Regions from separate parts of the Neorhizobium phenanthreniclasticum genome, predicted to be linked through region 1. Evidence: predicted binding sites of a transcription regulator. Region 1 holds the regulator's gene; each other region holds the start of a gene.
What was found. The regulator PhoB, encoded in region 1, activates phosphate uptake and scavenging genes when phosphate is short. The targets are predictions, from matches to a motif close to TGTCATNNANCTGTCAT.
Positions count from the first base shown of each region.

Region 2: the regulator PhoB is predicted to act here: its motif matches at 2,643-2,659, upstream of phnF (phosphonate metabolism transcriptional regulator PhnF).
Region 3: the regulator PhoB is predicted to act here: its motif matches at 4,883-4,899, upstream of phnC (phosphonate ABC transporter ATP-binding protein).

Region 1 covers NZ_JBEAAL010000009.1:34,130-41,340, reverse strand. The annotation lists gene ABK249_RS14435 (substrate-binding domain-containing protein) at 1-117, shown strand, start outside; gene pstC (phosphate ABC transporter permease subunit PstC) at 185-1,645, shown strand; gene pstA (phosphate ABC transporter permease PstA) at 1,642-2,997, shown strand; gene pstB (phosphate ABC transporter ATP-binding protein PstB) at 3,033-3,824, shown strand; gene phoU (phosphate signaling complex protein PhoU) at 3,867-4,580, shown strand; gene phoB (phosphate regulon transcriptional regulator PhoB) at 4,623-5,309, shown strand; gene ABK249_RS14405 (winged helix-turn-helix domain-containing protein) at 5,323-6,012, shown strand; gene arsK (arsenite efflux MFS transporter ArsK) at 6,098-7,211, opposite strand, start outside.
Region 2 covers NZ_JBEAAL010000001.1:68,794-76,004, forward strand. The annotation lists gene ABK249_RS00350 (carbohydrate ABC transporter permease) at 1-378, opposite strand, end outside; gene ABK249_RS00355 (carbohydrate ABC transporter permease) at 375-1,274, opposite strand; gene ABK249_RS00360 (extracellular solute-binding protein) at 1,271-2,518, opposite strand; gene phnF (phosphonate metabolism transcriptional regulator PhnF) at 2,749-3,498, shown strand; gene ABK249_RS00370 (FRG domain-containing protein) at 3,631-4,737, shown strand; tRNA gene ABK249_RS00375 (tRNA-Gln) at 4,813-4,887, opposite strand; gene ABK249_RS00380 (MBL fold metallo-hydrolase) at 5,082-5,993, shown strand; gene ABK249_RS00385 (DUF1499 domain-containing protein) at 5,990-6,883, opposite strand; gene ABK249_RS00390 (hypothetical protein) at 7,080-7,211, shown strand, end outside.
Region 3 covers NZ_JBEAAL010000028.1:62,160-69,370, reverse strand. The annotation lists gene ABK249_RS27115 (DUF1045 domain-containing protein) at 1-307, opposite strand, end outside; gene phnE (phosphonate ABC transporter, permease protein PhnE) at 418-1,923, opposite strand; gene phnE (phosphonate ABC transporter, permease protein PhnE) at 1,936-2,895, opposite strand; gene phnD (phosphonate ABC transporter substrate-binding protein) at 2,973-3,878, opposite strand; gene phnC (phosphonate ABC transporter ATP-binding protein) at 3,964-4,821, opposite strand; gene ABK249_RS27090 (DapH/DapD/GlmU-related protein) at 4,937-5,554, opposite strand; gene phnL (phosphonate C-P lyase system protein PhnL) at 5,551-6,261, opposite strand; gene phnK (phosphonate C-P lyase system protein PhnK) at 6,273-7,049, opposite strand.

The DNA of each region.
Region 1 (7,211 bases):
GACGACATGGCTGGCCCGAACGGTCCGCTGGCGGCCTACGGTCTGGTTTCCGATCCGGAACTGGCCAAGACCCAGGCTGCCGTCAAGGCACGCACTCCGATGGGGCCGCTGAACTAATTCAGACGCCGTTCCGGCGGCGCGTACGCGCCGCCGGTCTCTTTTCGCTTGATGGGTGGCGGGCAAGATGGACGTGGGCATCATTATCCTAATACTGGCGGTGCTTGCGGCACTGGGTCATGTGGTCGGCAGGCGGCGGGCGCTGGCTCTTGCCGCGAAGAGTGGGGTCAAGCTCCATTCCCTTCCCGGTTATTATGGCCAGACCGTCGCATTGTTCACGGCCGTTCCGGCCTTTGTCGTTCTGGTCGCCTGGCTGTTTGTTCAGCCGGGGATTGTCGAGAGCCGCGTGAGTGGCATGATCCCCGACAGCGTAATCCCGGAGGGCGGTGCGCGCAGCCTGGTCATGTCCGATGTCCGCCGCATCGCGGGCGGTCTCGATGCCGTTCTGGCGCGGGACGGGCAGAGGGGAGCGGATGTTCCCATCGAAGCGCTGGACTTCAACAATGTTCGCGGCCGCCTGGCGGAAGTTGGGGTGGCCTTGGGCGGCGACGTGCCGTCTGAGGTCTTCGAGGCGGCGAAGGCCTTCAGGGAGAACTCCAGGACCGGCAATCTAATGATGACGGTTGTGGTTCTCGCAATGGCCGTTGTTCTCGGCATGCTTGCCTACCGGCGGATAGAGCCGGAGCTGCGTGCGCGCAACATCAGCGAGAGTTTTGTCAAGTCGTTGCTTCTCGGGGCCTCCCTGGTCGCCATCTTGACGACGATCGGCATTGTCGGGTCGTTGATTTTCGAGACTTTTGAGTTCTTCCAGCGTTATCCGGCGCAGGATTTCTTCTTCTCCACCGTGTGGAATCCCCAGTTCCGCGGAGGCTCCGATCTCGGCATTCTGCCGCTGCTCTGGGGCACTTTCTATGTGTCGATCATCTCCTTGATCGTCGCCGTTCCGCTTGGCTTGATGATCGCGGTCTTTCTTTCCGAATATGCCGGACCGACGACGCGCGGTATCGTCAAGCCTGCGATCGAGGTTCTGGCCGGCATCCCGACGATCGTCTACGGCCTCTTCGCCCTGGTCACCGTCGGTCCTTTCCTGCGCGATTGGCTGGCGCAGCCGCTCGGTCTCGGCACCTCTTCGTCTTCGGTGTTGACCGCTGGCCTGGTGATGGGAATCATGATCATTCCCTTCGTCAGCTCGCTCTCCGACGACATTATCAATGCCGTGCCCCAGGCCCTTCGCGACGGTTCCTACGGACTGGGGGCCACACAGTCGGAGACTATCAGACAGGTCGTTCTGCCGGCCGCCTTGCCCGGTATCGTGGGTGCAATCCTGCTGGCGGCAAGTCGCGCGATCGGGGAAACCATGATCGTGGTCCTTGGCGCGGGCGCTGCGGCGAAGCTTGACCTCAATCCTTTCGAGGCGATGACAACGGTCACCGTCAAGATCGTCAGTCAGCTGACGGGCGATACGGAGTTCGGAAGCCCCGAAACGCTGGTTGCATTCGCGCTTGGCCTGACCCTCTTCGTCATAACGCTTGGGCTGAACGTGCTGGCCCTTTACATCGTGCGCAAATACCGGGAGCAGTACGAATGACCGACGTGACCGTATTCGGCAACCCAGCCGTTCCGGCAAAGGGAAAGTCCCTTCTTGCCCTCGATGAACGAACCCGTCGTCGCAACAATGCGGAGGCCCGGTTTCGCCTGATGGGCAAGATCGCCGTGGCGATCGGTATCGTCGCACTGATCGGCCTCCTGCTGTCCATCCTGTCGAACGGCCTGTCGTCGTTCCAGCAGACCTACATCACCCTCAACGTCAATCTCGACGCTGCCGTTCTCGACAAGGCCGGCGATCGCAAGCCGGAGAACATCGCGAAGGTCTCGACCTTCGGATATGCGCCCATCATCGAGAAGGCGCTCCGCGACGCGATGGCGCAGAAGGGCATCACCATCGACGGCATGAACGCAAAGGCCGCCGCCGAGCTGATCTCCAAGGAGGCTCCCGCCGATCTCCGCAGGTTTGTGATGGCCGATCCATCGGTGATTGGCCAGACTCATTCCTTTGATCTTCTGGCCGCGGGCCGTATCGACGGATATTACAAGGGGCGCGTGACGATGGAGAGCGCGAAGCTCGACCGCAATACGTCCCCCGAACAACTGATGCTGGCGGACAAGCTCAAGGAGGCGGGCATTCTGACGACCCGTTTCAACTGGAGCTTCTTCACGGCGCCGGACGCCTCCGATACCCGGCCTGAAGCGGCGGGCCTGGGGATTGCGGTCATTGGCTCCGCCTATATGATGCTGATCGTGTTCGTCCTGTCGCTGCCGATCGGCGTGGCTGCATCAATCTATCTTGAGGAATTTGCGCCGCAGAACCGCTTCACCGATCTGATCGAGGTGAACATCTCGAACCTTGCCGCGGTTCCCTCGATCGTCTTCGGTATTCTGGGCCTTGCCGTACTGATCAATTTCTTCGGTCTGCCGCAATCGGCGCCGGTTGTGGGGGGGCTTGTTCTGACCCTGATGACGTTGCCGACGATCATCATCGCCACTCGCGCCGCCCTCAAGGCCGTTCCACCGTCTATCCGCGACGCAGCGCTAGGTGTTGGCGCATCGAAGATGCAGTCCATCTTCCATCATGTTCTGCCCTTGGCGATGCCCGGTATCCTGACGGGGACGATCATCGGGCTGGCCCGAGCTCTCGGGGAGACTGCGCCTCTGCTGCTGATCGGCATGGTCGCCTTCGTGCGCGAATATCCCGCCGGTCCGCCGGATGGCTTCTTCGATCCGGCGTCGGCGCTTCCGGTCCAGGTCTATAACTGGACGCAGCGCGGCGACCCGGCATTCGTCGAACGTGCGTCCGGTGCCATCATCGTGCTTCTGGTATTCCTGATCCTAATGAACCTGGTCGCAATCATTCTTCGCCGCCGCTTCGAGCGCCGTTGGTAAAGGGGTGTGTAATGATGAATAATATCTCAACGACGATGACGACGACGCCGACGAAAGCTCCACTCATGAATGAACCGAAGATTTCCGCCCGTAACGTGCAGGTTTATTACGGCGAAAAGCACGCCATCAAGGATGTCAATATCGATATCCGCCCTCGGTCCGTGACAGCCTTCATCGGTCCGTCGGGCTGCGGCAAATCGACGTTCCTGCGTTGCATCAACCGGATGAATGACACGATCGCCAACTGCCGTGTCGAGGGCAACATATCGATCGACTCGGAGAACATTTACGATCCCAAGGTGGACCCGGTTCAGCTGCGCGCCAAGGTCGGCATGGTGTTCCAGAAGCCGAACCCTTTCCCGAAGTCGATCTACGAGAACGTCGCCTATGGCCCGCGCATTCATGGTCTGGCGCGAAAGAAGTCGGAGCTGGACGATATCGTGTCTTCGGCCCTGCAGAAGGCAGGACTGTGGGGCGAGGTGAAGGATCGTCTCGACAGCCCAGGTACGGGCCTTTCCGGCGGTCAGCAGCAGCGCCTGTGCATTGCGCGCGCCGTTGCCGTCAGCCCGGAAGTGATCCTGATGGACGAACCCTGTTCGGCGCTCGATCCGATCGCCACCGCCAAGGTCGAGGAGCTGATCCACGAACTGCGCGAAAACTTCACGATCGTCATCGTGACGCACTCGATGCAGCAGGCGGCCCGCGTATCGCAACGCACTGCCATGTTCCATCTCGGAAACCTGGTTGAGGAGAACGATACCGACAAGATGTTCACCAATCCGGATGACCAGCGTACGCAGGACTACATCATGGGCCGCTTCGGCTGATCGCCGGTTGCGGGCCCTTTCTGACAATCTGAGGATAAGACCATGTCTTCGACACATATCCTGTCTGCCTATGACGACGAACTGAAATATCTGAGCCGCCGGATTTCGGAGATGGGCGGGCTTGCGGAGCAGATGTGCGCGGATGCAGTGCGGGCACTGGTCAATTCCGATGCCGCCCTTGCCCAGAAGGTGATCTCCGACGACGTGATCCTCGACCATGCCGAGCGCGATATCGGCGACAAGGCGATCGTGACGATCGCCCGCCGCCAGCCGGTTGCGGGCGACCTGCGCGACATCGTCGGATCGCTGCGCATCGCCTCCGATCTGGAGCGGGTCGGCGACCTCGGCAAGAACACTGCCAAGCGGGTGATCGCGGTGCAGGGCACCGGTGTGCCGCGCAAGCTCGCGCGCGGCATCGAGCACCTGTCGGACCTGGCGCTGACGCAGCTGAAGGAAGTGCTGGACGTCTATTCTAGCCGTTCGGCCGAGAAGGCGGAGGCGATCCGCATCCGCGACGAGGAAATCGACGCGATGTACACGTCCCTGTTCCGCGAGCTTTTGACCTACATGATGGAAGATCCGCGCAACATCACCACCTGCACGCATCTTCTGTTCTGTGCCAAGAACATCGAGCGTATCGGCGACCACGCCACCAACATCGCCGAGACGATCTACTACATGACGACCGGCGCCCAGCCGGAAGGCGAGCGTCCGAAGGACGATACGTCGAACACGCTCGGCGCGATCACGGAATAATGGCGCCGAATGACGATGGAATGGTGACGGAGCTAAGACGGAATGCAGCCGAAGATCGCGGTCGTGGAGGATGAGGAGGCGCTGAGCGTGCTTCTTCGCTACAACCTTGAAGCGGAAGGTTATGAGGTGGAGACGATTCTGCGCGGGGATGAAGCCGAGATCAGGCTTCAGGAACGCACGCCGGATCTTCTGATCCTCGACTGGATGTTGCCCGGTGTTTCCGGCATCGAACTCTGCCGGCGGCTGAGGATGCGGCCGGAGACGGAGCGACTGCCGATCATCATGCTGACGGCGCGCGGCGAGGAGAGCGAACGGGTCCGCGGGCTTGCGACCGGCGCCGATGACTATGTCGTAAAGCCGTTCTCGACGCCGGAACTGATGGCGCGAGTGAAGGCGATGCTGCGGCGCGCGCGTCCGGAAGTGCTGTCGAGCGTCCTGCGCTGCGGCGACATCGAGCTGGACCGGGAGACGCACAGGGTGCATCGCAAGAGCCGCGAAGTGCGGCTCGGCCCGACGGAGTTCCGGCTTCTGGAATTCCTGATGGCCGCGCCCGGCCGGGTCTTCTCGCGCTCGCAGCTTCTCGACGGGGTGTGGGGCCACGACATCTATGTGGACGAGCGCACCGTCGACGTGCATGTCGGACGCCTCAGGAAGGCGCTCAACTTCTCCAACATGCAGGATGTCATCCGCACCGTCCGCGGCGCCGGATACTCGATGGAAGGACACTAGGGAGAGCACCGCGATGGGAGCGCGAGTTGTCGTGGTGATCGATGGCGATGAAACGCTGCGCGAAGTGCTGCGGTTCTCCCTTGTCGATGAAGGTTTCGACGTGACGCTGCTTTCGGCGGGCTCCGAGCTGATGGAGCGGTTGGTTTCGAGCCTTCCCGATGTACTGGTGCTGAGTTCGTCCCTTCCGGGGCTGAATGGCATCGAGATCTGCCGAAGACTTCGTACCGAACCAGCAACGATGCGGGTGCCCGTGGTCCTGCTTGTTCCGGCGGAAAGCGAGAGCGACAGGCTGACGGGTCTCGCTGCCGGCGCGGATGACTGCCTCGTAGAGCCATTCCCCTCCGTCGAGCTTGCCATAAGGGTGAAGAACCTTCTTCGCCGCATGCATCCGAATCTTCTGAGCCATATGATCAGGGTCGGAGACCTGACCCTCGACCGCGAAGCACACAGGGTCCACAGGCAGAAGAAGGAAGTCAGGCTCGGCCCCACCGAGTTCCGGCTTCTCGAGTTCCTGATGCGGTATCCGGGACGGGTCTATTCGCGGACGGAGCTGAAAAGGTCGCTCTGGGGTGATGGTGCAACCGTGGACGAGCGCGCCGTCGACGTGCACATCGGTCGCCTCCGGAAGGGCATCAGCCTGGGCAAGGCTGACCAGGTGATCCGGACCGTCCGCGGAGCGGGCTACGCCCTCGGCGACGTCTGAATTTTCTCGCGATCGTTGGAAGGCCTATGCTGCTTTTCTTTAGGGCTTCGCCGAGGGGCCTGCATCTCCTGTTTGTCGTGTCTTGTCAGGCCTGCGAACCACCGAAAGGTCCAGCTGCTGGTCTTGTTGCTCTGTAGCGGGCGAAGGCGATCGCTCCGAACAGGCCGACGGCCGCCGCGCCTCCCAGAATGCTGATCGATACTGCCTGGCCGACCCCCCAAGTTCCCAGCATGACAGCGAACGCAAAGGGGGCAAGTGCTGAGGAAAACTGGCGTGCGGCGGTCACCCAGCCGAGCCGTGCGCCATAACCGTGCCTTCCGAAAAGCTCCAGTGGAAGCGTTCCCCCGACGATGCTTGCGAGCCCCGATCCCAGACCGAACAGGATCGCGAATGCGATGAGACCGGGGAGCCACGGACTTGTCGCCATCAGGACGATAAGGGCGACGGCGAGCAATCCCGCGGAGATCACGGCGAGCACCGTCTGTGACAAGCGCCCTCCGAAGATCATGTTCAGGAGGCGGCTGGCGACCTGCGAGGGACCGAAGAGGGTGGAGACCATGAGGCCTGCCGTGCCAAGCCCAAGTGCTGTCAGCAGCGGAACCATGTGGACCAGCACGGAGGCCAGCACGAATCCTTCCAGGGCAAAGCCCGCAAGCATCAGAATAAAGACGCCACTGAACGCGGGGCCGGCTTCAGGCTGAACGGCCATCGCTCCGGATTGATTTACTGATGCCCGTGGTTCGGGCACGTCGCGGGGCAGTCTCCCGACCCACCAATGGATCGGAAGGCACACGGCGATATTCAGGATCGCGAAGACGAGGTAGATCTCACGCCAGCCGAGATAGTCATGCAGTGTTGCCGTGAGCGGCCAGAAGAGCGTTGATGCGAATCCCGCGATCAGCGTCAGATGGGTTATGCTGCGCTGTGGCTTGCTGCCTCCAACCTGCACGATCGCTGCAAATGCCGTGCTGTAGAGAACGAAGCTGGAGGCGATCTCCATTGCGACGAGTGAAATACCGAACGTCGTCGCATTCGGCGATGCGGCCGCGCAGCCAAGCGAGATGGCGGCAGCAAGCGAACCGGGGACCATGAGCCGGCCGGCTCCGAACCGGTCCGCCCAGTTTCCCGCTCTCGGTGCGAACAGTCCGCCAACCAGCAGCGCCACCGATAGCAGCCCGAAAAGCCTGTCTTGTTGGATG
Region 2 (7,211 bases), on a different contig from region 1:
GATGGCGAGCACCGTCGGAAACGACATGGTGGCGATCACGAACCAGAAGAGCGGCCGCCGGCCCGGAAATTCCATGCGGCCGAAGGCGAAGCCGGCCGGGACCGCCAGAAGCAGCTTTCCGAGCGTGATCAGCGTGGCGGTGAGGATCGAGTTCCACAGCCACATCCAGATCGGATGACGGCTCGCGGCGATCGTGAAATTCGAAAGCGTCGGGTCCTCCGGCCAGAGGCGGACGGCCCTGGCGGTGATGATCTCGTTCGGCGTGAAGGCCGAGGAGACCATCCACACGAGCGGAAAGACGGTCGCAAGGCTGGTGGCCAGCAGGACCCCGTGGATCACCAGCCGGTGGATCGAGCGGCGAAGCGGAACGGCACTCATCCGTAATGCACCCTTTTTTCCCCGACGCGGAACTGCAGCCAGGTGACGGCCAGCACCATGACGATGATGATGACCGCGACCGCGCTTGCCGGTCCGAACTGGAAGAACTGCAAGCCCTGCTGCCAGAGGAAATAAAGCAGGCTGGAGCTTCTCCCCGCCGGACCGCCATGGGTCAGCACGTCGATGACGCCGACGATATCGTCGAGGACATGGAAGAGCGTCGTGACGCTGATGAAGAAGGCCGTCGGCGTCATCAGGGGAAGGCTGATCGTGAAGAAATGCCGCCGGGGACCGGCGCCGTCGAGCTGCGAGGCCTCGCGCAATTCATGGGGAAGATTGGCGAGTGCCGCAAGCCAGAGAAGCATGTTGAGGCCGAAGGTCTTCCAGAAGGTCACCAGGCAGACGCAGAGCAAAGCGAGGTCCGGGTCCGTGTGCCAGCGGGACTTCGGAAAGCCGAAAAACCCGAAGATCTCGTTGAACAGGCCGTTGACCGGATTGAGCAGCCAGGACCAGGCGACCCCCGCCACGGAATAGGCGAGGATCGTCGGCAGGAACAGGCTGCCGCGATAGAGGCCCTGAACCGGGCTGTGGCGCACCGCATGGATCATCACCGCCAGGACCAGCGGCAGGATGATCTGGGCCGGGATGAGGATCACGCAATAGAGCACGGTATTCCAGGCGGCCGTCCTGAAATCGACATTGTCCAGAATGGCCGAATAGTTGTCGACGCCGACGAAGCGGACTTCGGCGGACAGAAGGTTCCAGTCGAGCACGGAAAGCAGCGCCGAAGCGAAAAGCGGTCCGTAGAGAAAGATCGCGACGGAAAGAACGGCCGGCCCCACGAAGAGATAGGGGGCCAGCCTTCTGAAGCCTGACGGCATGATGCTTACGCTCACGCCGAGACCAGAGCGTCCAGTTCCTGGTGGGCGCTCTTCATGCCGTCCGCGACCGATACTTCCTTGAGCAGCATGCGGGAGACCCATTTGCGCCAGATCGCCTGGCCCTCAAGGCCGCGCTTGCCGGGCCAGATGGTCTCCGCGGTCAATCCGTCCGCAAGCTGCCCGGCCGCCGGCTTCATGAAGTCGTTGATCAGCGGAATGTCATGGACCGAGGTGTTGAGATAGCCGACGGCCGACCAGATCGACTGCCCTTCCTTCGAGGCGCAGAATTCCAGGAAGGCAAGCGAGGCTTCGGCCTGTTCCTTGTTCCGGGCATAGACGGCGAGGAAATTGCCGCCGCTGTTCATCCTGCGCGAATGGCCGGCAAGGCCGGGGAATTTTGCGGTGACCGCCTTTGCCCCGCCGAAGGGGAAGGTCGCCGCGCGCGTCGAACTCGTGGTGCAGATGGCGAGCGCGCCGGATTCGAAGGCGGCGTCCTGATCCTTGGCGCTGACGGGAAGCCAGAGGCCCTCATGCGCCGGCGCGCAATATTCCATCATGCCCGCCACGGCTTCCGGGCTGTTCAAGGCCAGCTTGCCTTCCGGATCGATGATGTAGCCGCCGGCATTCTGGATGAAGGACTGGCTCGTCCATTCGTTGTTGGAAAGCGCCAGCGCCGAACGGTAGGTCGGGTGCTTGTCCTTAAGCTTCGCGTCGAGCTTGCGGGCGTTGTCGTAAAGCCATGCGGTGTCCGGATTTTCCGGCAGGGCAGGATCAAGGCCCGCCTCTTCCCACAGCTTGCCGTTGATGAAGGTGATCGGCGTCGACATGGCCCAGGGCAGGCCGATCAGCGCGCCGTCGATGGTCACCAGCGGCAGGACCGACGGGCGGAAATTGGCGAGGATCGCCGCCGCCCTGCCGGCGTCGATCTCCCGCAGGTCGCGGGCGCCGAGCGTGCGCTTGGCGAAATAGCCGAATTTCCAGCCGGTGATCATCATCGCGGGCGGACGGCCGGCCGCCGTGCTTGCCACCGCCTTGGCGATCGCCGCCTCGTAATCGCCGTCAAAACGATTGGTCACGGTGACGCCGAGCTTCTTCGCATTGAAGGCGTCGACCACTTTCTGGAAAGGCTTGTCGGAACCCCAGGGGCTCGACACTTCGATGGCTGCGTCGGCGGAGCGTGCGGGCGACGCCGCCACCATGCCTGCACCAGCCGATGCCGCAACCGCGGCCATGAATTTCCGGCGACTCATCTCGACCATTTTTTGCTCCATATCATTCGAATGTAATTCGAAACATCCGAATATCTCGGTAGCGTCGATCGGTGACACCTGTGTGAAGTTCCGCCGCTTGCGTGGCCGATATTTTCGATTTTATCGCCCGCTCCTGACGGGCGGATGACAGAAGAGTGACCGGCGGCCGTGGTTGCAACCCGATCATCCCGAAGGTATCGAACATTCGAATGACACGAGCCGAATCGGACAGGCAGGACATGGAGAAGAAATCCCCGCACGGGCAGTGGCAGCAGGTCGAGGAGGACATCGCCGAGGACATATTGGCCGGCCGGCTTTCGCCCCAGACCCAGCTTCCGAAGGAGGCCGAGCTCATGGAGCGTTTCGGCGTCGGGCGCCACACGATCCGGCGCGCCATGTCCAGCCTCCAGAGCCGCGGGCTGGTGCAGGTCGAACAGGGCCGGGGGACCTTCGTGCGGGACGGGCGCCTGGAATACCGCCTTTCCGAGCGAACCCGCTTTTCCCAGAACCTGCTCGACCAGGGGCGCGAACCCTTCGGCCAGGCCGTGCGCGAGGAGGAGATCGCCGCTTCGGCCGCCGTTGCCGAAGCACTCCGGCTGCCGCGCGGCGAGCCGGTCTATCACATCGTCCGGCGCGGCTTTGCCGACGAGGAGCCGATCAACCTTTCCGACGCCTATTATCCCGTCCGCCGCTTTCCGGGCTTCGACAAGGCGAGGCGCAGCGGACGGAGCGTCAGCGTGATCCTCTCGGAATACGGCGTTCCCGACTACATCCGCCTGCGGACCGACATCCTGGTACGGCTGCCGACGCCCGAGGAGGCGCGCCAGCTTTGCCAAGACATATCCCAGCCGATCATCGCGCTGAAAAAAGTGGATGTCGACATGAAGGGAACGCCGATCGCCTATTCGGAAACGGTGTGGCCCGGCGAACGGGTGCAGTTCTCGATCGACAATACCAGCCAGCTCCTCGACGCGCTTGCGGCGAAATGAGCGTCATGCCGCGATTGGAGGCGGGAAGGCGTTGGTGGAAACCGTGGGGTTTTGCGCTCAATGCCCGGTAGTCCAAACTTGAAGCTGCAGCCAGAATCGATCAGCATTGCTCTACCGGATGGAGGGTAGAAAGTGGATGGGCAGTGGCTTGGGGCTTTTAGTGGCACGAACAACGGCATCATGATGATTGATGCAGATGATCTAGGTGATCATGTGGAAGGTCGTGCATACGTCTTCGATAATGCACAGGGAATGCCGGGATTTGTTGCCAGCTTTCGCACATCCAACCGTAACCCGGTTCAGACTCTAAACATAGCACTTGACGTCCTTCATCCTGTTACCTTCGATGTCATCCCTCGACATCAAGTGCCACAAGTATTTCCCGGGCAGGCCATTCCCGCAAGTGCAACGCTTATCTTAACCCTGAAGAAGCGTGTGCTTAGCGTCAAATGGTCAACCCCTGCTGGAACGAGCGGCACAGCAATGCTTCCGCGCAGCAAGGCTGACAAACCATCAGACTATCGAGCTGATCGGGCGATCAAGACGTGGGACTCCTTCAAGCGGTTCGCCATAGGGCTGGAACCGGGTCGCTTCATTTTTCGCGGTCAGTCGCGGCCGTTTCGCCTTAGGACGGCATTCCATCGAACCAAGCGCAAGGACCTCGTTCGCTTTATTAACGAAGATATCCCGACACTGCACCGAATGCTGACGGCGAGGACCAAGCACCTGTTTAATCTCAATGAGCCTCTACAAAATGGGGCTTTCTGGAATTTAGCCCAGCACCACGGTTACCCGACTCCACTCTTGGACTGGACGCATTCGCCATTTGTTGCAGCGTATTTCGCATTCCGACCCGAGCGGCAAACGATTGACATGAGGAGCGATAAAGTCCGAATTGTAATGTTCGACCGGAGACAATGGACAACGGACTTTAGTCAGCTGCAGAGGGTGCATTTCACTCGGCCTCATTTCTCAATTCTAGAAGCCTACGCGATTGAAAACGAAAGGGCTCTCCCTCAACAAGCGCTTTCGAGCGTAACCAACGTTGATGATATAGAATCATACATTAGCAGCAGGGAAGTACAGCAAGGCAAACGTTACCTTCGCACCTTTGACCTTCCATATGAAGAGCGAGACAATGTTCTTCGAGAGCTTCGGCTGATGGGTATTACCGCCGGTTCTCTGTTCCCCGGCTTCGATGGAGCATGTGAGGAGCTTCGAATGCGGCTTTTCGGCTAAGCGACACGAAGTGGGATTTGTCCACGCAAGTGCCAAACACTTACAGACTCAACCTCCTTACCTCAAAACAAAGCGTGGCTGGGGCGCCTGGATTCGAACCAGGGGATGGCGGTACCAAAAACCGCTGCCTTACCGCTTGGCTACGCCCCAACGCGCGGGCGATATATCGGTAAAAAAACCGCCCGGACAAGCGGGCCTGCTGTAGCAAAGCTTTCTCGCCCCCTCAACGCCTAACTTTGCGATTTTTCCGATTTTCCGATGGCTGTTTTTGAATGCGCCGCAGCAGAAGCGGTGGTAGAGCGTTTCGGAACAGATCGGAAAATCAGGCAAGCGCCGGGGCCGGCATGGCAGAGGACCTCACTTTCGACATGGAATTTTCGCCAGCCTACGGCATGGCCGTGCCCGTGGCCGACGGTGTGCAGCGGCTCACCGTCAACAACCCCTCGCCGTTCACCTTCCACGGCACCAATACCTATATCGTCGGTCGTTCCTCGGTCGCGGTCATCGATCCGGGGCCGGAGAACAACGCGCATTTCGATGCCTTGATGGCCGCACTCAGGGGCCGCGAGGTCACCCATATCTTCGTCAGCCACACCCATCGCGACCATTCGCCGCTTGCCCGGCGGCTCAAGGATGCGACCGGCGCGCTCACCGTCGCGGAAGGGCCGCACCGCGCCGCAAGGCCGCTGCATGCGGGCGAGGTGAACCCGTTCGCGGAAAGCTCGGATACCGGCTTCGTGCCGGATATCGCGGTTGCGGACGGCGAGACCATCGAAGGAGACGGCTGGGCGCTTGCCGCCGTCCACACGCCCGGCCACACGGCCAATCACGCGGCCTTCGCGCTCCAGGGCACGGGCGTGCTCTTCTCCGCCGACCACGTGATGGCCTGGGCGACGACGATCGTGGCGCCGCCTGACGGTTCCATGGCGGATTTCATGGCCTCGATCGAAAAGCTCCTGGAGCGGGACGACCGCATATTCCTTCCCGGCCACGGCGGACCTGTGAAGGAACCCGCCTCCTTCCTGCGCGGCCTGCGAACCCATCGCCGCATGCGCGAACGCGCCGTCCTGGAGCGCATCCGGGCGGGCGACCGGCTGATACCCGACATGGTGAAGGTGATCTATGCCAGCACCGATCCGCGGCTGCACGGCGCCGCGGCACTCTCCGTGCTCGCGCATCTGGAAGACCTCATCGAGAAAGGCCGGGTGGCGACCGAGGGCCCGCCGTCGCTTTCAGGCGCATATCGGCCGGCTTAGTTTCCGGCAATGCCCAGAAGTTCCGTATCGAGCCGGTCGAGGAAATCCTCGGCGATGGCCTCGCCCATGCCAAGATCGTGCGGGCCGTAGCGGGACGCGACGCGGATATCGACCGAGGTGGTTTCGGCATCTTCCCGCAGGCGGATGACCAGATCGAAGCGAAGCCCCAGAACCAGCGTGCGGGTCTCGCCCTGCAGCAGGACGTCGCCGGCATTGCCGAAGACCGGAGAAAGCAGCGGCTCCGGCCGCTGCAGCGGAACCGGCGCCACGTCCGGCACGGGTGCCTGCTCGTCTTCCGGCGCCGGGCGTTCGGCGATATCGGGCTCGACCAGTTCGACGCCTTCCTTCCTGGTGATCGAGATGCGGGCGGAAAGCACCGCCTTCTGCACGCCCTCGTAGACGCGGTCGAGCGCTCCCTCGTAGCGCCGGCCGGTCAGGCCGGGATAGGCGACGAACTGGGCGCGGCGGTCGGCCGGCGTGACGGCATCGGGCCGCGGCAGCCATTGCTGCCTCGCATGCGCCTCGACAACCCAGGGCGGCGGATCGGCAAGGTCGGTTGAGATGTCATGGAGGGCCGGCAAGGTGTAATAATAGAAAGCGCCGGTTGCCACGACCCCAAGCGGAATGGCCGCGTAGAAGAGCCCCTTGCCGGCCGCGACGCCGCCTTCCGCGCCCACCTGCCAGAGACGGGCGAGGCCGATCAGCGAGAACGGTACCGACACCGCGGCGATCGCCGCCGAAAGAAAGGTCAGCGACAGGAAATCCGGCGTCGTCAGCGGACCGAGGCGATGCGCCAGCACCGCAATGACGAAGAGCATGAGCGCCGAAAGGCCGAGCCTGCGGGCGGCATAGGCCGAATGGGAAACGGGCCGGACGAAACGGACGGTCATCGGATCGGGCAGGCTCCATGGCAAAAGCACAGCGGATACTCATATACACGTTGTGCGTCTCGGATCTTGTCTCTGCGCATGTCGTTATCCCGGAACCGGTTGCCACTTCCGGGCGTCATGCTTTCATGTGTAAAACAGCTCGGCCGGGAATGGAATCCTCAGATTCGCAGCCGGCCACTGAAAGGGAGTTCCTGCCATGCGTCTTTACCGCCTCGTTGTGCTTGCTGCGCTTGCCGCTCCGCTTGCAGCCTGCCAGACCATGACGCCCGAGGAACGCCGCGCGGCCGACGAGAGCACCTGCGCCGGCTACGGCTTCCGTCGCGGCACC
Region 3 (7,211 bases), on a different contig from region 1:
GCCCGAGCTGCCCGACGATGACGTTCGGAATGTCGAATGCCGGAGTGTCTGCGGCGAAGCGCTCGACGGCGGCGACCAGTTGCGCCTCGGTCTGGTCCGGATGCAGCTCGAACGGCGCCTTGAGCGTCGCATGGAAGCCGTAGCGGCGCGGATCGGCGGTCAGCTCATGGATAGTGTCCCTGGCCAAACCGTCCGCCTCCGGCGTCGGGAACGTCTCGCCGGTAAAGGCGTCGCGGCCGAGCCACTGCGTCGCCGCTTTCGTCAGCGGATTGGTTTCGGCGGGCGAAAAGTAAAGAGCATAGCGCAAGACAGGATTCCGGAATCAGAAGAAGCCGGCGGAAGACTACCCCGCCGCCTCACGTCAAAACAGGACCTCCGGCTAAAAGATTTCCATGACAGAATGATGATGCCGGCTGTTCAATGGTTCGTTTTACCGATGAGCCGGGAGCGCAGGGCATTCGAAATATTGTCGAACAGGAAGACGACGATCAGGATCAGCACCACCATATAGGCGACGTTCTCCCAGTCGGAATTGGTGCGCATCGCCTCCCAGAGCTTGAGGCCGATGCCGCCGGCTCCGACCGCGCCGATGACGGTGGCGGACCGGATATTGGACTCCCAGAAATAGAGCGCCTGCGACATGAAGACCGGCATGACCTGCGGCACGACGCCGAAGCGCTGCACGGCGGACGGCGGCGCCCCGACGGAGCGCACGCCCTCGCGTTGCTTGTCATCGATATTCTCCAGCGCTTCCGAATAGAGTTTGCCGAACGTGCCCGTATCGGTGAAGAAGATCGCCGAGATGCCGGCAAGCGGCCCGGGACCGAAGGCGCGGGTAAAGAACAGCGCCCAGATCAGCATGTCCACCGAGCGCAGGAAGTCGAAGAAGCGCTTGGTGATCTGGTTCACCGGCCGGTTGCGCAGGATGTTACGGGCGGCGATGAACGACAGCGGAAAGGCGAGCATCGTGGCGAACAGCGTGCCGATGAAAGCCATGACGACCGTCTGCAAAAGCTTGGTCCACACGTCCAGGTGCTGCCAGGACGGATTGTAGAGGATGTCGTTCCAGGCGAGCGACAGGTTGCTGCGCGACGGATCGAGCCGTTCGCCGGAGATGACGAGGCCCGCCACCTCGCCGGCGGATTTCCCGAAGAAGACGGAATTGGTGTCGAAGAAGAAGTTCTCCCAGCCGAGGAACCGCTTGCGCACGCGCACCCGCTCCGCGGATATTTCCGCCCAGCCGGAGAAGCCGAAATAGGCGACCACGCGAGCGCCCGGAGACCGTTGCTCGGCCCATTCGGGCAGGGGGCCGTCCGCGCGCACCTCGCCGGACGTGCGGTCGAGAATGAGGGTGACGGTTTCCGTGCCGCGTGTGAGAACGACCTCGTCCGGTTTCACGTCGATCGTGCGCGATGTCCCCAGTGTGACGAACGCATGCGTCACGATCTCTTCCTTGCGTGTCTGGCTGGCGGTCGCCGCTTGCGGGGCGGCCTGCCCCGGCTTCTGTGCCTGCGCCATGAAGCTGAAGCTGGATGAGGGGGCCGCGGACTGGGTGGAGGGTGCCGCCGGAGCCTCGATCGTGCGGGTTACCGTTTCGCGCGTGGCCTCGAGCCAGTCAGGGTTCGGATTGGGGCCAATCGGGTCGAAACGGGGATAGCTGATCCGCATGGCGCCGTCCGCGTCGATCTCGATATCCGGGCGGATTTCGTAGGAAATCCAGTCGGCCAGATAGCTGCCGGCAATCCCCCAGTTGGCATCGTTGATGACCTTGCCGACCGCGAAGAACCACCAGGAGAAAACCAGATAGACGGCAAACGAGAACACGATGATGGGAATGTGAAACCGTTGCCACAGGGTGCGCCTGAATATCTCGGGGTGGCGCTTCGCCAGCATTTCCATCTCGGCGGTATTGAGAAGAGTCATGGTGGCACCCGGTCAGATCACGTGGAAGGCCTGCTCGCCGACCAGTCTGCGGCGGAGCCAGGCGGAAAACTGGTCGACGGCGATGATCGTCAGAAGCAGCAGGAGGATGATCGCGAGCGTCTTCGCCTCGTGACCGCGTCCGATCGACAGGCGGAGTTGTTCGCCGATGCCGCCGCCGCCGACGGCGCCGATGATGGTCGAGGCCCGGACGTTGATCTCCAGGCGCAGCAGGAAGTAGCTCATGAAATTCGGCATGACCTGCGGCACCATGCCGAACCAGGCCCGCTCCACCCAGTTCGCGCCCACGGCCTTCAGGCCTTCCTCCGGCTTCATGTCGGCGTTTTCGATCACTTCGAAGAACAGCTTGCCAAGCGCACCGATGGTGTGGATCGCAACAGCGATCACCGCCGGCAGCGGCCCGAGAGACAGGATCGCCAGGAAGAAGCCGGCGAGCACCACTTCCGGGAAGGCGCGCAGGATTTCCATGAACCGGCGTGCCGTACCGCGTATCCAGACATTGGTGGTCATGTTGCGGGCGGCGAGAAATGACAGGAGAAATCCGAAAACCAGCCCGATCAGCGTGGCCAGAAGCGCGATGTTGAGCGTTTCCGCCATCTTGTAGAAATATTCGGGTATGTAGATGCTGCCGGTCACATATTGGCGGCCCTCCACATAGTCGTATTTCATGCTGCCGTCGTAATAGGGCGATGGAAGGTCGAATAGCGCCCGCCAGATTTCCATCCCGTCCCGCGGTACGAGCTCGCCGACGAAGTCGAAGAAATGCGGCAGCCGGTCGAAGAACTTGCCGGCATTGGTCTCGTTGGCGAACCACAGCGAGCCTGAAACCGTGATCAGCAGGATGACTGCGGTCAGCACGGTATAGAGGCGGCGCTGGCCCGCAAGCTGCTGCCAGTGGCGCTCGACCATCAGCCCGTTGTCGGTCAATCGCGGCTGCGATACGGAAGTCGGCATATGCTTTCCCTGATCCCGGCAGGCAAGATAAGGCCGTCGAGCGGATATCCGTTCGACGGCCGCTTCATCGGGCTTTATCAGCCGCCGATCGTTGCCTTGCGGGCGTCGACGATAGGCTTGTAGAAGTCGGCATTCACTTCGGCGAAGCCGGTAAAGTCACCGCCCTGAACGGCGGAGAAGCAGGCCGGATCGGCCTTCGGCAAATCCATCATGAACTGCTTGAACTTGGCCTTCATGTCGGTGTTCATCGACGTGCGGACGACGACCGGGCCGTTCGGGATGAGCGGCGATTTCCAGAGCTCGACGAGGTCGTCCATGTTGAGGATGCCCTTGTCGACCATCTTGCGCAGGTTGCCGGACGAATAGCCGTCCTTGAATTCGCCGACGCCCGAGCCCCAGGTCGTGCCGGCAGCAAACGTGCCCTTGACGACTTCGAGAACGAGGTTCTCGTGACCGCCGCCAAAGCCGGTTTCGCTGAAATATTCCTTGACCGGTGCGCCGATGGCTTCCGGAAGGGTAACGGTCGGGATGAGGAAGCCGGACGTGGAGTCCGGATCGGCAAAGCCGAGCTTCTTGCCCTTCATGTCGGAGAGCTTGGTCATGCCCGAATCCTTCCGGGCGACCATGATGGAGTAGTAGCCCATCGATCCGTCGGTCTGGACCGTGGTCAGGATCGGCTCGACGGCGGCCGGATTGGCAAGGTAGACCTTGGCATAGGCTGAGGCGCCAAGCTCGGCATAGTCGAGCGTGCCGCCGAGCAGGCCCTGAACGACGCCGTCATAGTCGGCGGCCGGGAAGAGCGAGACTTTTTCGACGCCCAGAGCGGCCGGCAGCTTGTCGACCATGCACTGGAAATTGCGCAGGCGGTCGGCTTCATTCTCGCCGCCGAGGATGCCGATGCGGAATTCCTTGAGGTCTTCGGCCGCGGCGGAACCGGCGACCGCGATGAGTGCGGCCGCTGTGAGAAGGGCTTTCTTCAACATGAGTTCATCTCCTGGTTTTCCGGGATTACCGGAAGCTTGGTTCAGAAAGGGTGCCCTTGACGCGGGCAGACGATCCTGGTGCGGCTCAGGCCCTGGCGGTCGCCAGTGCCTCGATGCCGGCAGATAGCGGCTTGCCGGCGGGGCTTGCTGCGCCGGAAATGTCGATGCTGGTGGATGTCATGGTTTCATCGATGCCGGCACCGTCCCTGTCGGAGCCGTAGATTTCGCGCACTGCCGCTGCCGTCAGCTCCTGCGGCGGACCGTCGAAAACGACATGGCCCGCTGCCATGCCGATGATGCGTTCGCAATAGTTTCGCGCCGTATCGAGCGTATGCAGGTTGGTGATGACGGTAATGCCTTCGCGCTCGTTGATGTCGCGAAGCGCATCCATCACGATCTTGGCGTTGAGCGGATCGAGCGATGCGATCGGCTCGTCGGCGAGCACCATTTTGGGATCCTGCATGAGTGCACGGGCGATCGCGACCCGCTGCTGCTGCCCGCCCGACAGAGTTCCGGCCCGTTGCAGCGCCGTCTGTTCGATGCCGAGACGCTCCAGGGCGGCGATCGCCATGAGCCGCTCTTCCCGGCTGAAGATGTTGAGAAGGCTCGTCACCGTCGAACGGTGATTCAGTCGGCCGAGCAGCACATTGGTGAGCACATCCAGGCGCGGCACCAGGTTGAACTGCTGGAAGATCATCGCGCAGTCACGCTGCCAGTTGCGGAGCGCCGCACCCTTGAGCGAGGACACCTCGATCCCACCAAAATGGATGGAGCCGGAGCTTGGGTCCTGAAGGCGGTTGATCATGCGCAGGAGGGTGGATTTGCCGGCGCCGGAGCGGCCGATGACGCCGACCATCTGGCCCTGGGGAATTTCCACGCTCACGGCATTGACCGCGATACGATCGCCAAAACGGCGGGTGACCTTCCTCAGTTCGAACTTCATGCTCTCTTGCCCGTCCAACCCTGTTATACAGTTTCGATTAGCGGGGGTTCATGAAGCCTGAATGTCGGTTTTATGTCGGTATTGTTACAATCCCCCGGTGTTTGTAACGGTTGTGTTACGCCGCATGGCGGGACAGGAATTCTTCCGCTGAAAGTGCCCGGAAATCCTCAAGTGCGGCTCTCAATTTCAGGTGGTCCCAATCCCACCAGGCGAGCCTGTCCATGGCCTCGCCGACCGCTTTTGTAAAGCGCTCGCGAATGAGTTTAGCTGGCACGCCGCCGACGATCGTGTAGGGCGCGACATCCTTCGAGACGACCGCACCGGCGCCGATCACCGCGCCGTTGCCGACGGTGACGCCGGGCAGGACGGTTGCGCCATGGCCGATCCAGACGTCATGCCCGATCACGACGCGATGGTCGCGCCGCCATTCAAAGAAGCTTTGTTCGTTTTCCGCGTCGTCCCAGTAATTTGCAGCGCGGTAGGTGAAGTGATGCAGCGTCGCCCGCCAGGTGGGGTGATTGGTGGCGTTGATGCGCACGGAAGCGGCCATGTTGACGAACTTGCCGATCGTCGCGCACCAGATCGACCCGTCCTGCATGATGTAGGAATAGTCGCCGATCTCGGCCTCGTCGATGCGGCAGCGTTCGGAGACTTCCGTATAGCGGCCTAGCGTGGAATTGTTGACGCGGGCGCTTGGATGGATAGCCGGCTCAAGACCAAGCTTCTTGCTCATGCTGCGACTGCCTTTCGGGGAGAGAATTGCGTGACGTCGAGAATGCGGTCTGCCACCGCCTCGCGCACTTCCTCGTCGTGGAAGATGCCGAGAAGGGCCACGCCCTCCCGCTTCTTCCCTGCGATCATCTCGACCACGACCTGCCGGTTGACGGCATCGAGCGAGGCGGTCGGCTCGTCGAGGAGCAGGATGCGGTGGCTGGTGATGAAACCGCGCGCGATGTTGACGCGCTGCTGTTCGCCACCGGAGAACGTGGCGGGCGGCAGCGACCAGAGCTCCTGCGGCAGGTTGAGCTTGGCGAGCAGTTCCGCGGCTTTCTCCCGGGCTTCGGCTGCCGCAACGCCGCGTGCGACGAGTGGTTCGGCGACGACATCGATCGCCGCCACGCGCGGCACGGTGCGCAGGAACTGGCTGACATAGCCCATTGTATGCCGGCGGACATCGAGAACTGTGCGTGGATCGGCACGGGCGATATCGATGAGCCGGTCCTTGTGGTCCACGAGAATCTGTCCGGAGTCGACGGCGTAGTTGCCGTAGAGCATCTTCAGGATCGAGCTCTTGCCGATGCCCGAGGGACCGCCGAGCACGACGCACTCGCCGCTTGCGACGGAAAAGCTCACGTCGTTGACGACCGGCAGCTTGATGCCGTCGCGCAGGTGCATGGTGAAGCTCTTGAAGACTTCCGAAACGACGAGGGGAGTTGCCATTGATCTTCTCCTCAGACCTGAAGAATGGAAGAGACGAGCAACTGCGTATAGGGCTCGCGCGGGTCGTCGAGCACCCGGTCGGTCAGCCCATGCTCGATCACGTGGCCGTCCTTCATCACCATCATCCGGTGCGACAGCAGGCGTGCAACTGCAAGATCATGGGTGACGACGATCGCCGACAGGCCAAGGTCGTTGACGAGGCCGCGCACCAGGTCGAGCAGGCGGGCCTGCACGGAAACATCGAGCCCTCCGGTCGGCTCGTCCATGAAGACGAGGCGGGGATGGGTGACGAGATTGCGGGCGATCTGCAGGCGCTGGCGCATGCCGCCGGAAAAAGCGCGCGGCTGGTCGTCGATGCGGTCGGTCGAAATTTCGACGCGGGCGAGCCAGTCGCTCGCCGTCTCGCGGATCTTGCCGTAATGCCGGTCGCCGACCGCCATCAGCCGCTCGCCGACATTGGCACCGGCGGAGACCGTCATGCGCAGCCCGTCGGCCGGGTTCTGGTGCACGAAGCCCCAATCCGTGCGCATCAGGAAGCGGCGCTCCGCCTCGCCCATGTGGTAGAGGTCGCGGAAATTGCCGTCGCGCATGCGGTATTCGACGCTGCCGGTCGTCGGGATCAGCCGGGTCGAAAGGCAATTCAGGAGCGTCGTCTTGCCCGAGCCGGATTCTCCGACGATGGCGAGCACTTCGCCCGGCCAGAGCTCGAAGGAAACATCCTTGCAGCCGATGCGGCTGCCATAGAATTTCGAAACGCCGCTGACTTTGAGGAGGGGGGTATCGGTCATGGCGTATTGTCCTTGAATGCCGATGCGCAAAATTCACCCCCCTCTGTCCTGCCGGACATCTCCCCCTCAGGGGGGGAGATCGACAAGCGGGGAAGCCTTAGTCTCAAATGAGGTCGGGCTTTCTGGCAAACGATGTTTTCGAGAGCTGTCGAGCGAGTGCGC